Regions from separate parts of the Paenibacillus sp. FSL H8-0548 genome, predicted to be linked through region 2. Evidence: riboswitches for the same ligand, from Rfam matches in the RefSeq annotation. Region 2 holds a riboswitch; each other region holds the start of a gene.

Region 1 (8,035 bases), 1.2 Mb from region 2:
GTTTGGATGCTCCACCTTGTAAGCATCAATTAGAGGCTTATAGTACGCGGTTGCTTCCCAATCCCATAAAGCCCATTTTAACGTGATAGGTTTGTCAGCAGGCTTTTCGGAAGCGCTTGCAGTGCTTTCCGTCGTTGGAGCCGCAGTCGGCGCAGTGCTATTGTTGCCGTTATTACCGGAGCAAGCGGCTATCATGCTCAGGGAAAACATTGTTGCCAAGCTGATGCTGAACACTCTTTTCAACTTCATTTTATAACTCCCCTTTTCCATCATATAATATTGCAGTTGATTCGGGATTGCCGAACCCTATGACAAATTCTAATCGCTTTTGAAGCCAAATGGGATGTATTTTCCAACTCATATCATGTATTATTTGGTTTAGTTTATGTCGGCCCTCAACATGAAACCTGTAAAATCATACACAAAACATGTAATATTGGTTGTTTTCTCCTCCTATACATCAACTCTTCTGCAAACTCTTGGAAGGATATGCTATCATAAATTGTAAACGCTTTAATCATCGGGTTTGTTGACAAGGAGTGTTTAACACGAACAGAAAGTCTACCATAAAAAGCCGAATCATACTCATTATGACTATCTTTGCTTTGCTGATCGCCATCTTATTATCGTTTTTCAGCTATGAGATGATTTCTTATTTTCAGCGCAAAACAGCGATTCAGGCAACCGAGTTCAATTTACAGCTCATTTCCCACATTATAGATCAGGATTTGCTCAACCTTTACGCCTTAGCCATGGTTTGCAGTACCAATTCAAGCACCAATACCCTGCTGGCCAATTATTTCGAATCACCTCAGGCAAGCGCTAAGGATGCTGTTGATGTATTTACTGCGATGCAGGAGGCTTTCCGGGTTAATCCCTCCAACGCCTACGCCCGTCGCCTGATCGTTACGGATCATAAAGGGAAATTTATTCAGGTAGACAATGCCGGCGGTCTTTCTTCTTCGTTAAATGTCCATAACATCGATAAGCTCACCGGACTTACTCAGGATGCGGCGGAAGCATGGGGACGTGTCGTTCGCGACCCCCTTTCGAGTTCAGACGGCATTCCTATCGTTTGGCCGATTTACGGCACGGGAGCTTCCCGCATCGGTACGGTCTATCTGCTTGCCAACACGTCTGTCGTTACCGACAAGCTGAAAGGCTACGCTTTGCCGGCAAATTCCCGGTTATTGCTCAGGCTTGGCGACACGCCTTATGAAATTATGGATGGCAAGGTTGCGCCGGTATCGACCGATTTCAAAGAGAGGGCCTACCAAAAGGATAGTCCCACGGGAGCCCAAACCGTCTTGAGTGTCATTGAGTCTGGTGCAGAAGAGAAAATTGCAGTGTCCTACCCGGTTCGCGAAGGGGTTATTCTTACCCAGACCTTATCCGACAAGCAGCTTGCTAAAATATTTAACATCTGGATATTTATTGCGATCTCAGTCTGCTTTCTCGTGATTATCCTAAGCGGCATTATTACCCTTTACCTGACTCGTACGATCAGCCTTCCAGTCGAAAAGCTGAAAAAAAGGATGGATAAAATTGCCCAAGGCTACTTCACCGTGGACCGAAATATTGAATGGAACAGCGAGCTCGGAGATGTGGGCAGAGGGATCAATCGTCTCTCGCAGGACATTGTTGTTTTAATGGAAAGTCGGGTGGCTGACGTGAAGCAGAAGCAGGAATTGGAATACCGTATGCTGCAAAACCAAATTAGCCCTCATTTTCTCTACAACACTTTAAATTCCGTCAAATGGATGGCTACTATTCAAAATGCCACAGGCATTGCGGAAATGGTTACCTCCCTATCCAGACTTTTGCGAAGCATTTCCAAGGATATTCGAAAAGTAGTGCAGCTGAAGGATGAACTCGATTTGCTGGGCGACTATTTTATCATTCAAAAATACCGCTACGGCAGCACGATTACCATGGAGATGAAGGTTCCTGACGAAGCCTTGCTTATGGCCCCTATTCCCCGTTTTTCTTTGCAGCCTTTGGTTGAAAATGCGATTTTTCACGGGGTTGAGCCCAAAGGCAGAGGACATATCACCGTTTCGGTTGTCCAATGCGAAAGCAAAGACATTTTAATAACGATTGAAGATAACGGAGTCGGGATGCCTGACGAGCAAATCTCCTCTATCCTCTCCGACGAGGCAGTTGAAGGGAACGGTTTATTGAAAAATATAGGGCTTCGAAGCGTAAATGAGCGTTTGCGTCTCGCTTTTGGCGACAAATACGGTCTGTCTATTGAAAGCAAGCTGGGGGTTTATACGAGGATGAGCATTTTGGTCCCCTTCCCTACGAAGGAATAGTTTAGCCAAATAGGCAGGGAGTGAAGGCTATGATTAAGCTGCTGATCGCTGATGATGAAGCTTTGGTCTGTATCGGTTTGCAGTCCATGCTGAAATGGGAGAAGTATAATATTGAAATTGTCGGGATTGCACATAACGGCGCCCAGGAAGAAGAAATGATTGAATCCTTGCAGCCGGACATTGTGATAACCGATATCAAAATGCCAGTGAAAAGCGGCTTGGAGGTTGCCGAATCCGTGCGAGAAAAGCATGGCAGGCTTCCACTTTTCATCATCCTGACCAGCTATGAGGAGTTTGAATACGCACACGCCGCCATAAAGGTACAGGCTGTAGATTATTTGGTCAAGCTGGACCTGACACCGCAGACGCTGGAGAACTCCATCAAGAAGGTTACTGCTATCATTGGAGACTACAAAAGCTCTGACGTTCATCCGGCGATGATTCATCGCAGCACCTTGCAAGAGCAGCGGGATAAATTTTTTATCCGTTTATACAATAATTTGTTTGAAAATAAAAACCAGTATCTTCTGCAAAAAGAAGATCTCGCTGTCGATTTATCCGAAGCAGCCTATGTCGTTTGCACCTGCCGCATATTAGGCCCAGATACCGTGCCTCCCCGGGGAGATAAGCTGGTCGCCTTATGCTCCAGTACGGTACAAATGGCCAAAGATACCTTGTCGGCTGTAAGGCCTTGCCATGTAACGAGTCTCGACCTGCGCAACTTTGCCATTACACTGCCTGTTACCGCAACAGATCCTCAGCAGTGGATGCCGGAAATTCAACAGCTGCTTGCCAGTATGGCCATGGTTCTGCATAGTTACTTCAATGTTGTCATCATAGGAGCGATCGGATTTGCGGTTGAAGATCCTTACTTCATTCGGGAAAGCTATGTGGCTGCCCGAAAGGTGCTACCTGCTGCCCTGCAAGCAAATGGATTCGTCTTTTTCTCCCAAGCTGAGATTGCCAGTCAGACACCGGTGCTGTTCGATTTTTCCGAATCTCGCTCCGAAATACGGCGTGCCTTTGAAGAAATCGATACCGCTACGCTGCATGCTATTATAACGAAGTTAATCGAAACCTTTGAGGGCCGCTCGGACTTGCTTGTGCCTGCAACCGATGCAGCCTGCAACGTTTTATATATGGCTACTTCTTTGCTTGCGGATGGAGAAAATATGGTAGAGCAGATCTTTGAGAAGGAGCCGGAGGGCTATCGCGCTCTCTACCGAAAGCATACCATTGACGGAATCGTAGACTGGCTGATCGAGTTTCGCGATGGCTGCTGTGATTTGCTATCCTCCAGAAAGCAAAGCTACAAGGAACAGCTGGTCAAAAACGTACAGGATTACATTAAGAGAAATCTGAATCAGAAGCTTTCTCTAAATCAGGTTGCTGACGTATTTAACTTCAGTCCGAACTATTTAAGCCATCTTTTCTCCAAAATTGCTAAGATCAATTATGTGGAATATATAACCGAAACCAAAATTGCGGCTGCCAAAGAAATGATGCTGCGCGGCGAAGGGCGAGTATATGAAATTTCGCAGAAGCTCGGGTTCGAGAGCTCCTTTTATTTCAGCAAGGTTTTCAAAAAGGTAGAAGGTGTCTCCCCTCGGGAGTTCATGCAGCGGATTGGGTGAGAAGGGGTTAATTCCCCCTCTCTACGGCCTTCTTTAATTCTCTGAATAAAGCCGGTCATCGTCAGCAATGCTTTGGATATCCTCCGAGCTGATGCTAATGTACTCATAGCCCTCTGCCTGCTGCTTCTTTAACGCTTTTTGCTTGAAAAACTTTGGGCTGCCCTCGCCTGCGTCCTCATCATAAACGAGCAAAATGCCATCCGTCTTCCGGAACAGCAGCTCGTCCCGTGCTGTGAACTGCCATATGCCGTCATACGGCTGATTGCTTATCGATGCATAATAATCGACTCCTTTTAATACCTGCTCGTAAAACTCTTTTTTATCGTCCTTCCACTTTTCTTCCTGATTGCTATAGGCCGTAATAATAGAAAGCTTCAGCTGCGGATATTTTTCTTTTAATTCAATGACCACCTCGCACGCCCAAAGATCAACCCCATATTGACCAGGGGTAATGACCCATTCCAGTCCATCCTCAATGAAGGGTATAAGCTTGCTGGTCAGCGCTTTTTTTATATAAACGATTCCTTCATGCTTCTGGCTGAAAATATTAAGCTCATGCGCACGATAGCCGGTAACGAGTAAATTTTTCAATGTTATATCACCTTTTCATATAAATATGGTTTACATCTCTCCAGTGTATGCTATAGTAGAAAAAATACAAATTGAATATTTTATTCACTAGGGGAGTTTAACGGCTGAGATAGAGCGCATGCTCTGGACCCTTGGAACCTGATCTGGATCATTCCAGCGGAGGGAAGTGGAGCAGGATCATCCAAGCGCTTAGAACCTAGCTGGATAATAAGACCCGCTCATTTCCCTTCGGAAATGAGCGGGTCTTATTCATTTTTGGAGAAAATACTTCTTCTAGTCAGTCATTAGAGCTTACTCTAATCAATCAGGAGGAACCATTACATGAATTTTCTAAATAAGGTTCGCGAGCAAAATCCACTCATTCACAACATTACCAACATCGTCGTCGCCAATTTTACCGCTAATGGGCTGCTTGCTTTAGGCGCATCTCCCTTTATGGCTTATGCCCACGAGGAGGTCGCCGATGTCGCAAAAATGGCAAGTGCCGTTGTCCTTAATATCGGCACATTAGATGAGCAAATCGTACAAGCCTGCTTGATTGCCGGTAAGTCGGCCAATGAACATCATGTTCCTGTCGTATTTGATCCTGTTGGAGCAGGGGCTACAGCTTATCGTACCGCCTCCGCCCACAAAATTATTGCGGGCGTAAAGATTGCTGTATTGAGAGGAAACGTTGCCGAAATCGCTCATATTGCTGGCGAGAGCTGGACGATCAAGGGGGTAGACGCCGGCACTGGGGATGGTGACACTGTCGCATTAGCGCAAATAACAGCACGCAAGCTCGGATGTATCGTTGTCATTACCGGCAAAGAGGATGTTATTACCGATGGCGAGGTCACCTTTCTCGTTAGCAATGGCCATCCGCTTCTAACCAAAATCACCGGAGCAGGCTGCTTGCTAAGCTCAGTAGTTGGCGCATTTCTGGCCGTCGGCGTGAATGCCAGCGTTGTTGCAGCAGCCGAAGCAGTAGCATTCTATGGCCTTGCTGCTGAGAAGGCTTATGAAGCGAGCAAGGAACAAGGGCCCGGCAGCTTTCAAACAGCATTTATTGACCAATTGTCAATCATATCTGCCTGTACACTTAAGCGAGAAGCTAGACTCAAGCAGCTATTTAAGGAGGAAGCATAATGAAAATATATAAAGCATTAACCATAGCAGGCTCAGACAGCGGCGGCGGCGCAGGCATCCAAGCCGATCTAAAAACCTTTCAGGAGCTCGGTGCCTTTGGCATGTCTGTCATTACCGCTGTAACCGCGCAAAACACACTCGGTGTTCAAGGTGTCTATCCCATGGACGCTGCTGCCGTTCGTGGACAGCTGAATGCCATCGGGGAGGATTTGGAGCCTGACGCGCTTAAGACGGGAATGCTCTTTAGTACAGAAATCATTGAGATCGTCGCCGCCAAAATCAAACAATATAAATGGCAGAACCTAATTATTGATCCTGTTATGGTAGCCAAAGGCGGCTCCCCCCTCCTTCAGCAGGAAGCTATTCAATCCCTGATCAAGCATCTGCTGCCGCTTGCGCTCATCACTACACCCAATATCCCTGAAGCTGAGCTGCTCGCAAGGATGCCCATTCGTACGCTTCAAGACCGCGAGGAAGCAGCGAAACGTCTGTTTCAAATGGGCTCTCGTTATATCGTCATTAAGGGTGGTCATACCAAAGAAAGCGAGCCGCTTGTCGATCTGATCTACGATGGGCAAAGCTTCGAGTATTTGGAGAGCACTCGAATTAACACCGTCCACACGCATGGTACTGGATGCACCTTCTCTGCTGCCGCAACCGCTGAGATCGCACAAGGAAAATCCGTACACGAAGCAATAGTGACAGCCAAAGCCTTCATTCAAGCCGCTATTGAAGATCAGCTTGGCTTTGGTGCTGGACATGGTCCAACGAATCACTTTGCGTATCAGCGCAGATTACGGGCGGGGCAGCAGGTCTAGTGCTAATAATAGCAAAATAGACCTAATACCACCTGGCGTTCACCAAATGTGCACAACAACACGGCTGCTCCTTCCTCAGGTAAGGGACCGATAATGGAATCAAACCTTCTTCAAGCTAATACTCTTGAAAAGCAGCATTAATTTGGCTGTTCCGAATGCTAGCAGAGTAATGGACGCCATATACACCAGCTGCGATATACCCGGTATCATGGCAAACATCAGCTGCCAAGGCGTTTGTAGAAGCGTTGGCAGCACAAACAATATAAATACAGGAATAATGAGATGAAAAAGTCCGATAGAAACGGCCTGCAGCGTAATCGATATGTGCGTGTATTTAAAGACCTTGTTCCAAGCAGCAGCAACATAAATGGATCGAATTACGAACAATATAATTAATAATCCAATTATCCGCATTGCCCAGCTGCCTCCGCTAGCGGTTGGGAGCTCTTCAAGCGATGGCTCCTGACCATCCATAATTGCCCGCACACCCTCAGTCATAACTTCGGCACCAAAAACAAAAGCATCATTTTTATTCAATAAAATCACGATTCCGATGTCCCCATCGATCAACATATTAGATTGGAAATTTTCAACCCCGCCATCATGAGAAATCGAATTCCCTCGCTTCATCCAGCCCATTCCGTAATACCTGTCATCCTCTATTAAAACACCCTGCTCACCCTGCATTAAAGCTATACTTTGCGTCGATACAACTTGCTTGCCCGCGAAAGCACCGCCATTCATCTGCGCGATTAAATACCTTGTCATATCCTCCGCGCTTGCTTTAATATACCCTGATGGTATGTCAGCGGGCCTCTCCTTCGGGCTTGTCGTGATCATCCAACCGAACAGCGATTGATGTCCATCTGACAGCCCTAGCTTGACAGCCTCCACGTAGGACGCCGCTGTATTCTTCATCCCTAGCGGTTCAAAGATATGAGACTTCATATACTCCCCATAGGGCTGACCTGAAACGGCCTGTACCAATGCCCCAAGCACATTGTAGTTGGCGTTCGAATATTGAAATAAGCTTCCTGCCGGCTCGCTAAGTTTAGTGCGGAGCTGTGCCGCTGGATAAAGCTCAAGCTTTAGCTCTGGCGCTGGGAGCTTTAAACCTGCAATCGTTGGAATACCGCTTGTTTGGTTTAGCAAGCTCCGAACAGTCATTGCTTCTGAAGCTTTTTCATCCGCTACACGAAATTCCGGCAAATATCGCTGTACAGGAGCGTTCAGCTCTATTTTTCCCGAGTCCACCAGCTGCATAACCGCCATAGCCGTAAAGGATTTACTCATCGAGCCTATTATAAATGGTGTCTGTGGCGTGATCTGACTGTTCTTGGAATCTGCTGTTCCATAACCTTTTATGTATAAGGGGCCATCCTTGTGAACGATACCTAGCGCAGCCCCTGGAATGTCCAGCTTCTCCATCGCTGACTGCATATAGCGATCGATCTTGGTATATTCCGTGCCTGCTGTATCACTCTCCGCTGCATGAGCTTTTTCCGGTGCGACCCCGTAACTCGTTAACGCCGCCGCAATGGTGTAAAAC
Region 2 (8,035 bases):
GACGCCAGCGAATAATGAGACGCTCCAACAAAGTAATGAGTCCAAATAACGTTAAGCTGAGCGTAACGATAATAATAACTGCGGCAAACACACGATCCGGCTGAAAGCCTTTGGAGGAGATCAGCATAAATGCACCCAGCCCTTTATTGGTACCGAGCCACTCCGCCACAACCGCGCTTAGTACACTATATGAGGCTGCAATTTTCAAACCGGAAAATACATGAACCACAGCATGAGGAAGCTCCAAGCGCCAAAACAGCTTCCATTTGCGAATGCCGATCATTTGCAAATAATTGCGAAGCTGTGCATCCGTGTTCATTAAACCGCTCAGCATAGCTACCGTTACTGGAAAAAAACAAACCATAATAACTAACAGAACTTTAGGCAGCAGCCCCCAGCCTAACAGCATCGTCAAAATTGGAGCAATCGCTATGATAGGCACGTTTTGCGACAATACGAGCAGCGGGTATACCGCCCCTCGTACGCCAGGAATTAAATGCAGCAAAGCGGCGAGCACGAAGCCCACCGCTGTTCCTCCTGCAAAACCTAACAAAGTTAGCGTTACAGTTGCCTCTGTATGCTCCATTAGCCGAGGCCAAATCCGAATGGCCTCCTCCACAATGGATATGGGCGATGGAAGCAACCAATCCTGAAATAGCCCTAGCTCCAATAAAGCCTGCCAGCAAGCCAGCAACAAAATCATCAGCGCTGCTGGCGGCCATATTTTCGACCAAGCGCTTTTCTTATTGCCCATCTGGATATTTCTCCAGCAGCCTGCCCATCGAAGCTCCATTGGCTGGATTGTAGTAAATTTTGATTTGTGAAATAACAGACGGACAGCCCATCTCCGTCATCGCCTCGCTCATAGACTGCACGACGCTTAGCAGATGACTAAGCTCACCCTCCATCGTCGTTTCAAGCGGTGCAACGCGGTATGGTACTCCTGCTGCTTTAATGATTTCAATAGCCCGATCCACATAAGGAAGTACGCTCTCTCCCCCTGGTGTTGTCGGCAATATTTGAATGCTTACTAGTGCGTTTGCCACTATGGTTTCCTTCTTTCTCTTCGTTGTTATCATAGGCGGTAAACCCGCTTCATCTGCTCTTACTCAGGCAAAAACTCATTCGTGAACGCTTTGTCTGCTTCAAGCTCCTTCTCCAGCAGCTTGTGCGCGTACATCCAGCTTGCGTAGTTTTCCCAAACGGAAAGCTTCTGCTCGCCCCAACGCGGCGCGTCATCTTGATATTTGGAGCTGAGCCACGTTTGACTGGCACGTACAAGGTCCGCATTGAGGTCTGGTTCTGCTTTCATTAAAATTTCTGCAGCATCCGCAGCATTGCTGATTGCATACTGATAGCCTTTGGAAGCCGCAGCAGTGAACGCTTTGACCAGCTCTGGCTGATCCTTAATCAGCGCTTCGCTGGTCGTTAGCACAGGTGTATAATAATCCAGCTTATCGCTGTAATCGGTCAAATAAAGCATATTGATCTTCTCACCGCGAAGTTCTGCCTCCACACCTGTCCATCCATAAAAAATCCAAGCAAAATCAATATCGCGCTTCACCGCTGAGAAAAAATCGCTGTCGCCGATGCTAATCAGATTCACTTTGCTGACGTCTGCTCCCTTTTCCAGCATCAGTGATTGAATGACCGCCTCCTCGACCGGAGCACCCCAGCCACCGTAGGTCTTGCCTTCAAATTTTTCCGGTGAATCGATCCCTTTCGCAAGCGGGGATGCAAAACCTGAGGTGTTGTGCTGTATGACCGCAGCGATCGAAACGAGCGGCACGCCAGCGATTCTAGCCATCGTCACCGACTCTTGATAGCTTACGCCAAATTGCGCTTTTCCAGATGCCACCATCTGGTCTGCACCGCTTTGACCGGGCTGAATAATTTCTACATCTAAGCCCTGCTCCTTAAAAAAACCTTTATCTCTAGCTACATAAAGTCCGGTATGATTCGTATTTGGCGTCCAGTCCAGCACAACCTGCACCTTCGCAAGCGGCTTGTCCGCTCCCGCTTCTTGCGGCGCCGTATTGTTATTTGCTCCGCAGCCTGCCAGCGCCAATACGAGCACGAGCATAGCCATGGCACTCTTCCATGATAATTGTCTTGCGTTCCTCTGCTTCATGTTCTCCTTGTTCCCCTCTCACTGCCTCAATTTGTATCTGGTGACGATGCCTCATTAGTATCCGGATCAGCAAAATAAAGAAAAAGACGCCCTCCTGATTCGGAGGACGCCATGTCATTGGCTGCGCAGCTGGCTGTTGCAGGCAAAGTCTAGATCGTTTTGATCGAGCATGCCTATCAACAGAGCTTATGTCCCTACGCTGGCATTATCCAGATCAGGTACGGTCGAAAACAGATTAGTTTTCCTCTCAGCTAGGTGCTCCTAGCTCCCGGATACTATTAAGTTGTATGTCACTGTAAATATACAGACATTTTTTTAAACAGTCAAATTCATTTTTTAATTTTAGTCCCGATAGATAGGTTCATGTTCACGACATCCCTGTTCCTCGGCTGCATAAGGCATTCGTCCAAACGCCAGCAAATAGTCGGCCGTAAGCTCCCTTGCCATGACCCCATCCGCGAGCTGCTCCAACTGGCCAATATAAGCAAGCTCCTCCTGCGGTTTGTTCTCAGTAGGCGTCACCTTCACAAAAGTAAAACCAGCTATTAAGTAAAGCTTGTTGAGCTGCTGAGTCGTATATTGCATACTTGCCTGGCGCTGCGCCTCTGCATTCATAGGATCTAAATATTTTCTGATATTGCCAAAATAAAGCCGGTTCGCGAAGCAGCCAACCACCCAGCCGCCCGGCCTAAGCAGGCTAACTAGCCGCTTCATCGTCTCCGGTGATCCGTAAGTATGTGCATCACTGACGATGATGCCATCCAGCCCCTCTGCTGGCAGCAGCCAGTCCTCCGGCTCACTAGAGCGGAATACGGTCATTCCTGAAGTTTCAGCAATTGTCGCGGCCAGCTCATTTTGCTCCACGCCGTACCATCTTGCCGTAAGAAATGGCTTCTTCAAATAAAGAGCTGCAGCTCCGCAGCCGCAGCCAAGCTCCATGATCGAGCAGGCTTTCCTTTTATATTCATGGGATTCCCGCTGAATGACTGTACTAATGTCCTTGCGCATAAACGTTATATCACTTGGATAAAAGCCCCATTTCCTCATAAAAACTTTACTATTCCCCTTAAATCTCTCCTGGAACTCTGCTGGATCTGCGGAGCTCGCAGTATTTTCCCCGCTCGAATGTATGAACGTATCTCCACCGAGCATTAGCCTATAGCCTGCCAGCCGCAGCCGCAAGCTGTAGTCATCAACTTCAAAATCGCTCATATCGAAGCTCTCGTCCAGCGGCCCCGCCTGCTCCCATGCCTCTCGTCTTATCAGCAGACAATAGCTAACCAGCTTGATGCACTCCTCCCACTTTGCTTTATCGGGAAGCGCATGCAGTGCACAAGCGTATAGCTCCATTTCCTCTATCGTCTTGTAGGGAACTGTTATAGCTGTCCAATACGAGTCTGAATTCGTTACAGGGCTAACTGCTCCAATCCGATCATCACTCCGCAAGCAGCGCTTTAATCCGTCCAGCCAGCCTGGCGTTACGATCATATCGTGATTGAGCAGCATAAGAAGCTCTCCTGAGGCCGCAGCAAGCCCTATATTGCAGCCCTTAGAGGAGCCGACATTGCATCCGTTATCAATCACAAGAATGCCGCCTTGTTTTTTGGCCCATTGCACAGTACCATCAATCGATCCGTTATCTACAATAATAAGCTCATAGGAGCCTCGTTCCGTATGCCGCTGTATGCTCTCTACGCATTGCTTCGTGTAATCAAGCTCATTGCAAGTAACGAGAACTATGCTTGTTATGCATTTGTCATCGCTCACGCGTATCCTCCTCAAGCGAGCGTAAACGGCTTACGCAGTCCTTCGGCGGCACAAGCCCGTTTCGCGGTGAAATATACGCAGCTTTCCTATATTTCAAGGTGAAACGGCTGTCGCCGGCCTTATGGCGGTGGCGTGTTTCATTCCGGAGAAATATAGAGAAAGTATGACGAAATGATACTTTCCTATATTTTAAAATATGTCACCACTTCCGTTTCGGTGAAAACGGGAAGCTAACTACCCGGCCGCAATGCTGCTTTTATATTTTTTCCGAATACCCACAATGAGCATAAGCAGCGGCAACACAATTTGAAATATAGGAACGAACTTCAGCGTAATTTCAAGTCCAATCCACATGTGATATGTATTGTTCGTCTCTAGAAAGGAAGCTCCGTAAATAACAATTCCTATGGGCAGCACGCAATAACGATAGGCTATACCGGTTACGGCCTTGAAAGTGAATACTGATGCCATATACATAGCAGTCATTTTGACATAAAGACCAATAAACAAAAGCAGCGTCACCGTAACGTCCAGCCGCTCCAAAATATTAGCAATTCTAATCAATTGCACAACCTCAAGCAGCGGAAGCGCTGTAAGAGCAGCAAGCTCTGGTCCTAGAACACACAGCGTGAGCACATTCATAAGAATAAGGAAAACGGATACGCAGATATAGGCCCAATAAGACACTCGGCCAATTATTTTCTTCTCACTTACATGCTTCCAAAAAACGAAAAAAACGACCATTTGTCCAAAGGGGAATGACAGCAAATCGGGGAAGGCCACCTTCATGACAGGCAGCAACCCATTTTCTAAAATCGGCAGCAAATTTGTAATTTGGGGCAATCGAGTAATGAACAGCAGCACGAGAAGAAAACCATAGCTGATCGCCGCAATTGGAAACAGCAGCTGCACGACGCGTACAAATACTTCGAGTCCCTTGCTGACCGTGTATGCGGCAACGCTAATGATGAGCAGCATAATTATCCACCTCGGAGTAGAGGTAAGCAGTGCCATCACGGTTAGCTCGCCGACGTCCCGTACATTGCGCATCGATTCATACGCGAACCATAAAGCGTATAGAAGTCCAACAAACCCTCCGAGATAGCGTCCAAAATGCATAATATACAGCTCGGCCAGCTCGGACTCCGGAGAACGCTTCTGGATGTGAACATACATCACAGCCAGCAGCAGACCGGCAATTGCAGCCAATATCATCGCGATCCATGCGTCCTGCTTAGCCTTGATGCCTAGTTCAAACAAAGGCGTACTGCCGATCAAAAAAACGATAATAAATACAGAAAGCTGACTTTTCCCGATCTGCTGCATAGCTTCCTCCTTTCTGTTTATGAGCCGCGCTTTTTCTGTGACATCTTAAAACTGCTTCCGCTCAGGCCCGTTGAATTCAGCTTCACTTTTATCGATAGCTTTACTTCCGTGCTTGGAAACAGCTCCGACCAGCTATCGCTTGTTTTTGACCATTGCTTCGGATATTTTTGATGAATGACGCTCCCAAAGCCTATGACATCTGCTTTATATTTGCGAACAGCCTTCCAGCCCTTCTCCATAATGGCAGTTATCTCGCCTTCGATGAGCTTCTCAACCTCTTCGACCTGCTTCGGATCTGCTAGATCGCCTTGGCAATCGTACTCGAGCAGAGTTCCTTCTGCTTGCACATCCACATGCATAATCCATTTGCCGTTCGCCGGCTCGGGGCGAAGCTTAGTTCTCGCATGCGTAATTCTAACTGATGAGCCTCTCTGTCCCTTCCCATTCTCCGCACATGTAAAGGGGATCGTCGTTTTCTTTACATGATTGGATAGCCACATCACGCCTTCGCTTTCATCGTTGTTAATCCAGCCAATCAGCTTATCGCCCGAAATCAGCCCCAGATCAAATAATCTCACCTTAGCGGGTGTACTTGTTCTAGTGAGCTGCTCCGTGCTATCTATACTCTCATTCGTCCCGGCAATGACGAGTCCTGGTATTGCGGTGGCATGCACCGGACCCAGCAAATCCAGCAGCACCTGATGTATCGTCATTTCGCGGAAAGTAGAGCTGTTCATTTCCTCATTCATGGTCATGCGCTGAATCGCTGCAGCTGGAATTTTTTCAAGCGGAACGAGCTGCTCCAGCATGCGGCGCGCGCTTCCCTTCGATAAATATACACTGACAGTCTCACGCGAATCATGATTGCGCAAATAGGTATCAAGCAGCGAACCGAATCCTTTGCGGGCCGCCTCCTGGCCGATGATGACAATTTGAGTATGTGAGAAGTAGAGACGTCTGGATATCTCCAGGCTGGTCTTGCTTACTGCGCCTCGAAAGCTCTCCGCCTTTGTCGAAAACACGTTGACTGCCGCTGCGTTGCTCGACGGACTTTGACTGGAAATAACCTGCGGCATGACAACCTGATAGGAAACGACCCAGCTGCCGTCCTTCCAATCAATGCCTGTTCCCGAAATGACAGCAATATCGTTCAGCTCCACACTGTTCCAGCAGCCTGCAGTCAGTACACATACGAGCAGCGGCAGCAGCAGCTTCCAAATATTCATAGCCATTCCTCCCTTTTTTGTTACGGTTTATCCGAATGACGCTGCGCCGGCGGCCTCTTCCCGTTCGGTCGCCGCTTAAGATTGCGCAGATCCAGATCAAGCGGACGAAATACAATCGCCCACCATGGCAGCCTGATGAATACATCTTTCCATAGCCTTGGCTTGGTCGGCTTCGGGGCCATAGGAGACATGTAGGGTACTCCGAAGGAGCGCAGCGACACTAAGTGAATCAACATAAACAGCACCGAAATAAAAATGCCGAAAAAGCCGAACATCCCCGCCATAATCATAAAGAGGAAACGAATGATACGGGAGGTAGCCCCCATATTGTATTCCGGCATGACAAAATTTGAAATCGCCGTAAAGGATACGATGATAACCATTCCCGCCGATACAATGCCTGCCTGCACCGCAGCTTGTCCCAGCACGAGCGCGCCGACGATTGAAATCGCGGGCCCTATCGCACGCGGCATACGCAGTCCCGCCTCGCGCAGCACCTCGAAGGTCATCTCCATTAACAGCGCTTCGACGAGGCCTGGGAAAGGAACCCCTTCTCTCTGCGCTGCTAGACTAATCAGCAATGTAGTTGGAAGCATCTCCTGATGATACGTCGTAACGGAAATGTATAAGGCAGGCAAAATAATTGAAACCACATAGGCAACATAACGAATGATACGAACAAACGATGCAATATCAAACCTTTGGTAATAATCCTCCGGCGATTGAAAAAAGGTGAAAAAGGTCGTCGGAGCCATTAGCGCTATAGGCGACCCATCGACTATAACTGCCACCTTTCCCTCCAGCAGCGCCGCTGCCACAGTATCTGGCCGTTCCGTATTCAGGAGCGTCGGGAACAAGGTGAACGTCTCGTCTTGAATAAACTCCTCTACATATCCACTCTCAAGCACGCCATCGATCTCGATAGCTGCCAGTCTGCGGTATGCCTCCTTCACAACCCCTTCATCGGCTATCCCGTGCAAATACAACACTGCCACATTCGTATGGGTTTGCTCACCTAGCTTATGAACCTGCACATGAAGATCAGAGGATCGAATAATACGCCGAATCAGGCTAATATTCGTACGAAGATTTTCTACAAACGCATGCTGCGGTCCCCGAATGACCGTTTGAGTCTGAGGTGTCGATACTGCGCGCTGATCTCCCCCGCTTGCATCTGCTGTTAATGCCGCAGCACATCCGTCCGCCATAATTAAGCATACTCCATCTGTCATATCCTGGAGTGCTTGCTCTAATGCCGTAATTTCCTTAACCGATCCAACGGAAACAACACAACTGCGAAGCGCTTCCAGCAGCTTGCCGTCCAATATATAGGTATGGGGCGGCAGCTGCATAGACATTAACGGCTCCATAATACTTTTGTTGATCGTCTCCGAATCCACAATGCCCTCTACATACATAATTGCAATCTCACGCTCTGGAGCCGCATCGCTGCGAAATATTCGAATCACAATATCGGTGCTTCCTCCGAAACGATCGCGAATCATATTAACGTTCGCTTGTAATGATGGACTAAACGGCGTTAGCGCTCCTGCGGTTTGTTGGATCATAATAGCACCTTTCGTTT
Region 3 (8,035 bases), 1.5 Mb from region 2:
TATCAATTATTTTTAACGAAGTCAGACTCTTATCCTGTTGTTTCCTTAGTCATGAAGATACCGCTGCTTTCCAATCCTAGCGGCTTACTTGTTGTAAATGTTTCCACAAGTGCCATCAAGAAGATGGTTCAGGATATGAACACCCAAAACGTTAGCATTACGACTGTGTATGACCAGAAGGGCCAAGCCATTGTTGATGTCGCTGGAGATAATAGCGACCCTATATCCTCTTTTCATTCCGATTATACGAACTGGGAAATTCGTAATGGGATAAAGGATAAATTCAATTACGGCATTGTTACAAACCTATATTATGGTTGGGTTGCTTTGGGAATTATCTCCATATTATTTGCAACGGTAGTTATTATTTATTTGGCCAGAAAATATACCTCTCCGATCGACAGCATGATGAGCGGAATCACGCAATACATAAAATCAAAATCGGGCGAGCTTCCCGATATACTTAACGATAATCCGCGCTTTATTGATAAAGCGGTCAATCATCTGATTGAACTAGCTAATCAATATAGTGATGTGAATAAAGAGAATGCTCTGTATCGAAGGAAACAGTTTTTTATCGAGCTCATTAGCGGAGAACAACTGATGGATTCGGCACAAAGCGAGAAACAGTTTCTTTTTTTCAATAAGTTAGTACATGGTAAAAACTTCCACATAGGTATAATTGAAATTGATAAATATAGTGATTTCTGCAATGTTTATAGCTCGCGTGATCAGTATTTAATTAAATATGTGATGTCTAATGTAGTGGAGGAAATTGCTGAATCCAGAAATGCCTATGTATGGGCGGAGTGGCTGGAGAATGGTCGACTGACCATGTTAATTCAGATGAACGGTGAACATGAGCTGACAAACACGAGTATAAGTGAGATAGGCAACAAGATTAGAATATGGATTAAGGAGAATCTTGACTATTCCGTTTCGATTGGAATGGGTTCGGCGGTGAGCGAGCTGACGGATGCTGCGCAATCCTTCGATGAAGCAGAAGAAGCATTATCCTATAAAACCTCGGTTGGAGGAAACAGAGTTATTGCTTATTGGGAGCTGGAAGACAATGTTCATTCGGGGATGTTCGAGCAGCTGCAGCTTATAAGAGATATTGCGGAGTCATTCAAGCATCGTAACGCGGCCTGGAAAAGCAGCTTTATACAATTAATGGAGGTTGTACAGAGCAAGTATTTTCAACTCCAGGATATCGTTAATTTACTGAACTTTATGATCTTCCATATATCTAAAGAGGTCTCGGAGCTTCCTACGCCCTATCAAGAGATTTGGAATCGTACCATGACGGAATTGAACCGCGAATTGAAATCAATTGATTCCGTTGATGACTTGCGTGAAGCTTTTATTGCTTTGTTAGGCTCGGCAACTGAGCAGATGGAGAAGCTCCGGGTCGGTCGCATCAGTCAAGAGTTAATACATGAAATAAAAGAATATATCGAGCAAAACTTTAATGATCCGGATCTATCCCTGCAGCTGCTTAGTGATCGATTCAACATCAACCAAAGCTATTTAAGTAGATTGTTCAAGGATGAATTCAGCGAGAATTTTGTTGATTATTTGACTCGTATACGTATTGCACATGCCAAGCAGCTATTGAAGACGACGGATGATCTCATTCAAGATATTTCGATTCAAGTAGGGTATCTTCATTATTTTTCATTTAATCGGGTATTCAAGAGGGTCGTCGGAGTGACGCCTGGCGAATATAGGAAACAATCATGCGATGCGAGAACGTAGTCTATTTATTTTCATATTGCCATTTGGAAAAGCGTAGGCTATAGTTGTTTTAACTTCATATGGAGTACGGGTGCTGGATTTAGTCCGGCTGAGATTGGGACCGTTTGTCCCTGACCGTTAATCTGAACCAGGTAATGCTGGCGTAGAGAACGTATCGAATCGTAACCATTCGTGTATTCTCGAATGGTTTTTTCTATTGCCCACACCTGTTTCTCATGAAAAGGGGAAGCAAAAACGATGCAGGAAAGTTTAATTGCAAGGCTGCAGCAAGAGGCAGAGGAGAGGCAGGAGGAGCTATTTGCACTGCTATCGAAGCTGATCGCTTATCCGACAGTCAGCCCTCCGGCGCGTAACACGATGAAGGCACAGCAGTTTGTGGAAGAGCAGCTTCGAGCAAGCGGATTTGAGACGGAGCTGTGGGAGGTTTATCCCGGTGATCCAAACGTAACGGGCCTTAAACGCGGCTCACAGCGCGAGTCCTACCGCAGCTTGCTGCTGAATGGCCACATCGATGTTGCTGAGGTAGGTGACAGTGGGAAATGGCAGCGTAACCCGTTCGAGCTGACGGTTGAGGCCGGCAGAGCTTATGGGCGAGGCACAGCGGATATGAAGGGCGGAGTCGCAGCATTATTATTTGCGATTAAGCTGCTGAACGAGGCTGGAGTAGAGTTAAAAGGGGATCTGCTGTTTCAATCGGTCATTGGCGAGGAAGCCGGGGAAGCTGGAACGAGAGCTTGCATGGAACGGGGCTGCAGCGCGGATTTTGCGATTGTCGCTGATACAAGCGAAATGGCTATTCAAGGACAAGGCGGCGTCATTACCGGCTGGGTGACCGTGCAAAGTCCGGTCACCTATCATGACGGTATGCGATCGCGGATGATTCATGCGGGCGGCGGCGTACAAGGAGCCAGTGCGATAGAGAAAATGGTCAAGCTGATTGAAGGACTACAGGAGCTGGAGCGTCACTGGGCAGTGACGAAGTCTTATCCAGACTTTCCAGCGGGCTCCAATACGATTAATCCGGCGGTCATTGAAGGCGGCCGTCATGCGGCATTTATTGCCGACCGTTGTGCGTTATGGATAACGGTTCATTTCTACCCTGACGAGGATTACGAATCAGTAGCTGCAGAAATTGAAAGTCACCTGCTAAAGGTTGCTGAAGCTGATCCGTGGCTTCGCAAGCATCCGCCGTCTTTTCGCTGGGGTGGCCGTTCAATGATAGAGGAGCAAGGAGAAATATTTCCTTCGCTGACGCTGGACACGAATGAAGATGGGCTGCAAGCACTTGCCGCAGCTCACACGAAGCAGCTCGGTGCTGCTCCGACGATTGGCATGAGCCCAAGCGTGACGGATGCAGGCTGGATCGGAAGAGCGGGTATACCTACCGTAATCTATGGACCAGGGGAGCTTCGCCATGCTCACGCCGTCGATGAAAGCATCGACGTTCGCGAGCTTGTGGAATATGCAAAGGTCATGATTGCTTTCATTGCGGAGTGGTGCAATCAAGCAAAGCCGGAAAGCGAGGTCAACTAACTAATGGGAAGTGAAGCAGCAGTGGAGCGTTTTAGTGAGAGGCTGTACCGCGTGGTTCAGCCGATATGGGAAAGCTGTCATGCGCATCCGTTCTTGAAGGGGCTCAGAGAAGGGACGCTTGAGCTTGAGCGGTTCATTTATTATATGAAACAGGATTATGTGTATTTGATCGATTATGCCAAAATGTTCGCACTAGGCAGCATAAAGGCACGTGATTTGGAGACGATGAGCAAGCTTGCGGAGCTTCTGCATTCTACGTTGAATGTGGAGATGGAGCTGCATCGCCAGTACGCTGAGCGTTTTGGAATAAGCCGTGATGAGCTGGAGGCAACGAAGCCGGCACCGACAACCATCGCGTATACGAAGTATATGCTTGATGCGGCGCAGGGCTCGCTTGCTGAAGTAGTGGCTGCGCTGCTCCCATGCATGTGGAGCTATTGCGAGATTGGAACGACGTTTGCTAAATATCCAGGAGCGCTTGAGCATCCGCTATACCGGGAATGGATTTTAATGTACAGCTCGGAGGATTTCGGCGAGCTTACGGAGTGGACGATAAAGCTTATGGATCGGCTCGCTGAAGGCTTGCCGGAGCGGGAGCTCGCGCAGCTTGAGGAGCTCTTTGTAACAACATCCAAATTCGAATATATGTTTTGGGATATGGCTGATCGGCAAGAGGAGTGGCCGATTTGAGCGGAGTAAGTCCAAGCGATGCGAGCAGGAGCTCGATTGCTTTGTCAGTGGAAGGACTCACTTACGCCTTTGGAGAAGGTAGACCATTATTTAACGGACTCGGCTTCGATATCCGTGAAGGAGAGTTTGTGTCCTTCCTCGCGCCAAGCGGAATGGGGAAAACAACGCTGTTTCGGCTGCTGGCGGGTTTACTTTCCCCTCAGGCTGGAACGATTAAGCTTGGTATGGGAGACGGAGGAGCTTCAGCAGCGGGAAGCCGCCGTTCTGGGCGGATTGGCTATATGCCGCAGCGAGACAGTCTTATGCCGTGGCGAAGCGTGCTTGATAATGCGGCGCTTGGCCTGGAGCTTGCGGGCTGCTCGAAAAAAGAAGCCAGGCGGCGTGTGTTTGAGCTGCTGCCGGCCTTTGGGCTTTCGGGTACGGAGGCGAAGCGTCCGCATGAGCTGTCAGGCGGCATGCGCCAGCGCGTCTCGTTCCTTCGCTCTATGCTGAGCGGAGGTGACCTGCTGCTGCTCGACGAGCCGTTCAGCGCATTGGATGCGATGACGCGTGTAAGCATGCAGGAATGGCTGCTTCAGGTGTGGGAGCAGCATCGCAAAACGATATTGTTCATCACGCATGATATTGATGAGGCGCTGCTTCTCTCTGATCGGGTGCTGGTTGCGGCGGAATCGCCGGTTTCCAGCTTGAAGGAGCTTGTCATTTCACTGCCGAGGCCAAGAACCTATGAAGCCGTTCTAAATGATTCCTTTATTCAATTAAAACGTCAAGCGCTTGAGCTTCTAGGCAAGGGGGCTGGCGGATGGGGAGGCGCAGAATGATGAAGCAGCGAGTGCTGATAAGTCTTCCTTCTATTCTATTTGTCCTGCTGCTCGCACTCTTATGGGAAATAGCGACCCGGGTGCTGGCGATTCCCCATTACATTATTCCCAAGCTGTCTGACGTACTTATTTCTATTTGGGAGAATCGCTTGCTGCTTGGCAAGCACTTCGCTGTAACTTTGGGAGAGGCTTTGCTAGGTCTTAGCATTTCCATCGTATTCGGTACGCTCGCAGCAATCTGGATCGAAGGGTCGGGCCTTGCAAAAAAGACGATCTACCCGCTTATCGTTGCATCTCAAACGATTCCGATTATTGCGTTATCGCCAATTATGGTCATGTGGTTCGGTTATGAAATATGGAGCAAGGTGGCCGTCGTTATTCTATTCACCTTTTTCCCGATTGCAGTGAACACGGCAGACGGCTTCCGTTCGGCAGATTCTGGCATAGGAGAGGTGCTGCGATCGATGGGCGCTCGAAGAGTCCAGTTGTTCGTAAAGTGGAAATTGCCATCTGCACTGCCTGGATTCTTTACGGGACTCAAGATGGCCGCGACGATTAGCGTTGGCGGCGCGACGCTCGGAGAATGGCTCGGCGGAGAGGCTGGGCTTGGCATGTATACGAAGCGGGCATCAAACCTGCTGCGAGGCGATGCTGTATTCTCAGGGGTGCTGCTGCTCTCCCTCATGGGTATTCTGCTGTTTCTAACCGTGCAGTGGCTGGAACGCGCCAGTCTTGCCCGTCGTCAATAATAAATGTAAATAAGAGAGGATACCTACCTGTATGATATTAAATAACTGGAAACGATATTTATTGATAACTACTGTTCTGATGCTAGCGTTAACCACGATGGCTGCCTGCGGCTCAAGCAGCAAAGAAAAGTCTGAAGCACAAACCGAGCTTACCGTGCTGCTCGACTGGTATCCGAATGCGGTACATTCCTTCCTGTATGCGGCGGAGGAGCAGGGCTATTTCGAGGAGGCGGGCCTTAAGGTCAATCTTCAAACGCCAGCCGATACGAATGATGCGCTAAAATTAGTGGCGACCGGCAAAGCGGATTTGGCGCTCAGCTATCAAATGCAGGTTGCGATCTCACGTGCGGAGGATATTCCGATTGTCTCGGTGGCTGCCATTGTGAGGCATCCTTTGAATCGCCTCTTCTCACTGGATTCAGCAGGCATTCAAACGCCAAAGGATTTGATTGGCAAAAAAATCGGCTATCCATCGATTCCACTCGATCAACTGATCGTGAACACGATGGTCGAATCCGACGGCGGTGATAGCACAAAGCTAAACTATGTCGATATCGGCTGGGATCTAATTCCGGCTATGACGACAAGCAAGGTGGATGCCATTATCGGCGGCTACGTTAATCATGAGAAGCCCCTTTTGGAGAAGGAGGGTATGAAGCTTACCTCATTTGATCCTTCGGAATATGGCGTTCCCGACTATTATGAGCTGGTGCTTACGGCGAGCGAGGCAGGGCTTGAAAGCAAGAGCGAAGCGTTTAAGAAGTTTATTGATGCAGCTGCGAAAGGCCAGCAATATACAGTGGAGCACCCAGCGCAATCCTTGCAAGGACTGCTCGATTTGCAAAGTGATAACTTCCCGCTCGACGCTGAGATTGAGAAGCAGAGCCTAGACATATTGCTGCCGTTGATGGACGCGGGCTCAGAGCCGTTTGGCTCGCAAACGGAGGAATCATGGAGCTCTGTCATCAACTGGCTGTCGGAGCATGGTCAACTAGCGAAACCAATTAAAGCAGAAGATGCGTTCCGTAACTTATAATAGACTAAGAATCAAAGCAAGATGGTTAGTGGTACGTGCGGAAAGGAGCGGCAGATGGACGAGAGATATTCAAGACAAATGCTTTTTGCACCGATTGGTGAGGCTGGTCAGCGCAAGCTTATGGATAGCGCGGTTTGTATTATAGGGATGGGTGCGCTTGGAACGGTGCTGGCTAACCATATGGTACGGGCTGGCGTTGGGCATGTGCGGCTTGTAGATCGAGATTATGTGGAGAAAAGCAATCTGCAAAGACAGATGCTGTTCGACGAGGAGGATGTTGAGCAGGTTTATCCAAAGGTCGTAGCGGCAGAGAAGAAGCTTCGAAAAATCAATTCCTCAATTCGTCTGGAAGCGATTGTTGCGGATGCAACTGCGCTTAATATTGAGTCGCTGCTCGAAGGCATGGATTTGGTGCTGGATGGAACGGACAATTTTCAGACGCGCTTCCTGCTTAATGACGCTTGCTTTAAGCTCGGTATTCCATTCACTTACGGCGGAGCGGTCAGCTCTCGGGGGATGAGTGCGATCTTCATTCCCGGTCAGACGCCATGCTTGCGCTGCTTCATCAAAACAGGTGATTCGGGTGGACAGACCTGCGATATGATCGGAGTTATTGCGCCGGTCGTCGATATGGTCGCTTCATATCAAGCTGTGGAAGCGATGAAATATTTGGTGGAAGACGAGAAGCAAAGAAGAAAAACGCTCGTTACCTTTGATTTATGGCAAAATCAATACTTCGAGATGAAGCTCGGGGAGCCCGATAAGAACTGTCCCTGCTGCCAGCTGAAGCAGTACCCTTCGCTTGAGGTGAGCGGGGATAATACCGCTTTATCCTTATGTGGACGAGAGACCATCCAGATTTCGGGAAACGGTGCTCTTGAGTTAGAGCTGTGGCGAGAGCGGCTGGAGCAAGCGGGCTTGGAGGTTAGCTTAAACCCTTTTCTGCTGAAGGTGGTGCTGCCTGAGGGAGAAAGGCTCGTATTGTTCGCAGACGGGCGGGTGCTCGTTCAAGGTACGGATGATTTTGTACGCGCCAAAACCTTATATGCCCGTTATATCGGACTTTAAAATAGTGAAGGAGTGAGGAATAGATGAAGGATTTCAGGTTGTATGCGATTACAGGCGAACAATTTCATCCTGGCCGCGATCTGGTAGAGGTCATGGAGGAAGCGATTCTTGGCGGTGTAGATATTATTCAGCTGCGTGACAAGACGAGCGATAGAGCCGAGGTGCTTGAGAAGGCGAAAGCGCTCAGGGAGCTGACTCGAAAATATGGCGTAACCTTTATCGTCAACGATGATATCGATATTGCGATGGAGGTTGATGCAGACGGCATCCATTTGGGTCAAGGCGATGTACCGCTGCTCGAAGCGAGAAAAATCGTTGGCAGCAAAATCATCGGAATTTCTACTCATGCAATAGAAGAAGCGCTTCTCGCAGAAGAGCAT

What was found. A riboswitch is a leader RNA that binds a small molecule or an ion and turns the genes downstream of it on or off. The one in region 2 is predicted to bind thiamine pyrophosphate.
Region 1: linked by a shared signal. The riboswitch ahead of thiM (hydroxyethylthiazole kinase) and the one ahead of MHI37_RS13870 (ABC transporter substrate-binding protein) in region 2 are both predicted to bind thiamine pyrophosphate.
Region 3: linked by a shared signal. The riboswitch ahead of MHI37_RS07810 (acetylornithine deacetylase) and the one ahead of MHI37_RS13870 (ABC transporter substrate-binding protein) in region 2 are both predicted to bind thiamine pyrophosphate.

What each region holds. Positions count from the first base shown of each region.
Region 1 is NZ_CP152049.1:4,556,438-4,564,472, forward strand. It holds gene MHI37_RS19975 (sugar ABC transporter substrate-binding protein) at 1-249, opposite strand, end outside; gene MHI37_RS19980 (sensor histidine kinase) at 591-2,315, shown strand; gene MHI37_RS19985 (response regulator) at 2,345-3,949, shown strand; gene MHI37_RS19990 (DUF1273 domain-containing protein) at 3,983-4,540, opposite strand; TPP riboswitch at 4,620-4,722, shown strand; gene thiM (hydroxyethylthiazole kinase) at 4,862-5,668, shown strand; gene thiD (bifunctional hydroxymethylpyrimidine kinase/phosphomethylpyrimidine kinase) at 5,668-6,486, shown strand; gene MHI37_RS20005 (serine hydrolase domain-containing protein) at 6,586-8,035, opposite strand, start outside.
Region 2 is NZ_CP152049.1:3,334,306-3,342,340, reverse strand. It holds gene MHI37_RS13880 (ABC transporter permease) at 1-754, opposite strand, end outside; gene MHI37_RS13875 (MTH1187 family thiamine-binding protein) at 744-1,046, opposite strand; gene MHI37_RS13870 (ABC transporter substrate-binding protein) at 1,106-2,131, opposite strand; TPP riboswitch at 2,305-2,413, opposite strand; gene MHI37_RS13865 (glycosyltransferase) at 2,474-3,898, opposite strand; gene MHI37_RS13860 (endospore germination permease) at 4,133-5,224, opposite strand; gene MHI37_RS13855 (Ger(x)C family spore germination protein) at 5,242-6,450, opposite strand; gene MHI37_RS13850 (spore germination protein) at 6,471-8,018, opposite strand.
Region 3 is NZ_CP152049.1:1,841,429-1,849,463, forward strand. It holds gene MHI37_RS07805 (helix-turn-helix domain-containing protein) at 1-1,758, shown strand, start outside; TPP riboswitch at 1,815-1,924, shown strand; gene MHI37_RS07810 (acetylornithine deacetylase) at 1,996-3,291, shown strand; gene tenA (thiaminase II) at 3,295-3,981, shown strand; gene MHI37_RS07820 (ABC transporter ATP-binding protein) at 3,978-4,802, shown strand; gene MHI37_RS07825 (ABC transporter permease) at 4,799-5,551, shown strand; gene MHI37_RS07830 (ABC transporter substrate-binding protein) at 5,583-6,587, shown strand; gene MHI37_RS07835 (ThiF family adenylyltransferase) at 6,642-7,655, shown strand; gene thiE (thiamine phosphate synthase) at 7,679-8,035, shown strand, end outside.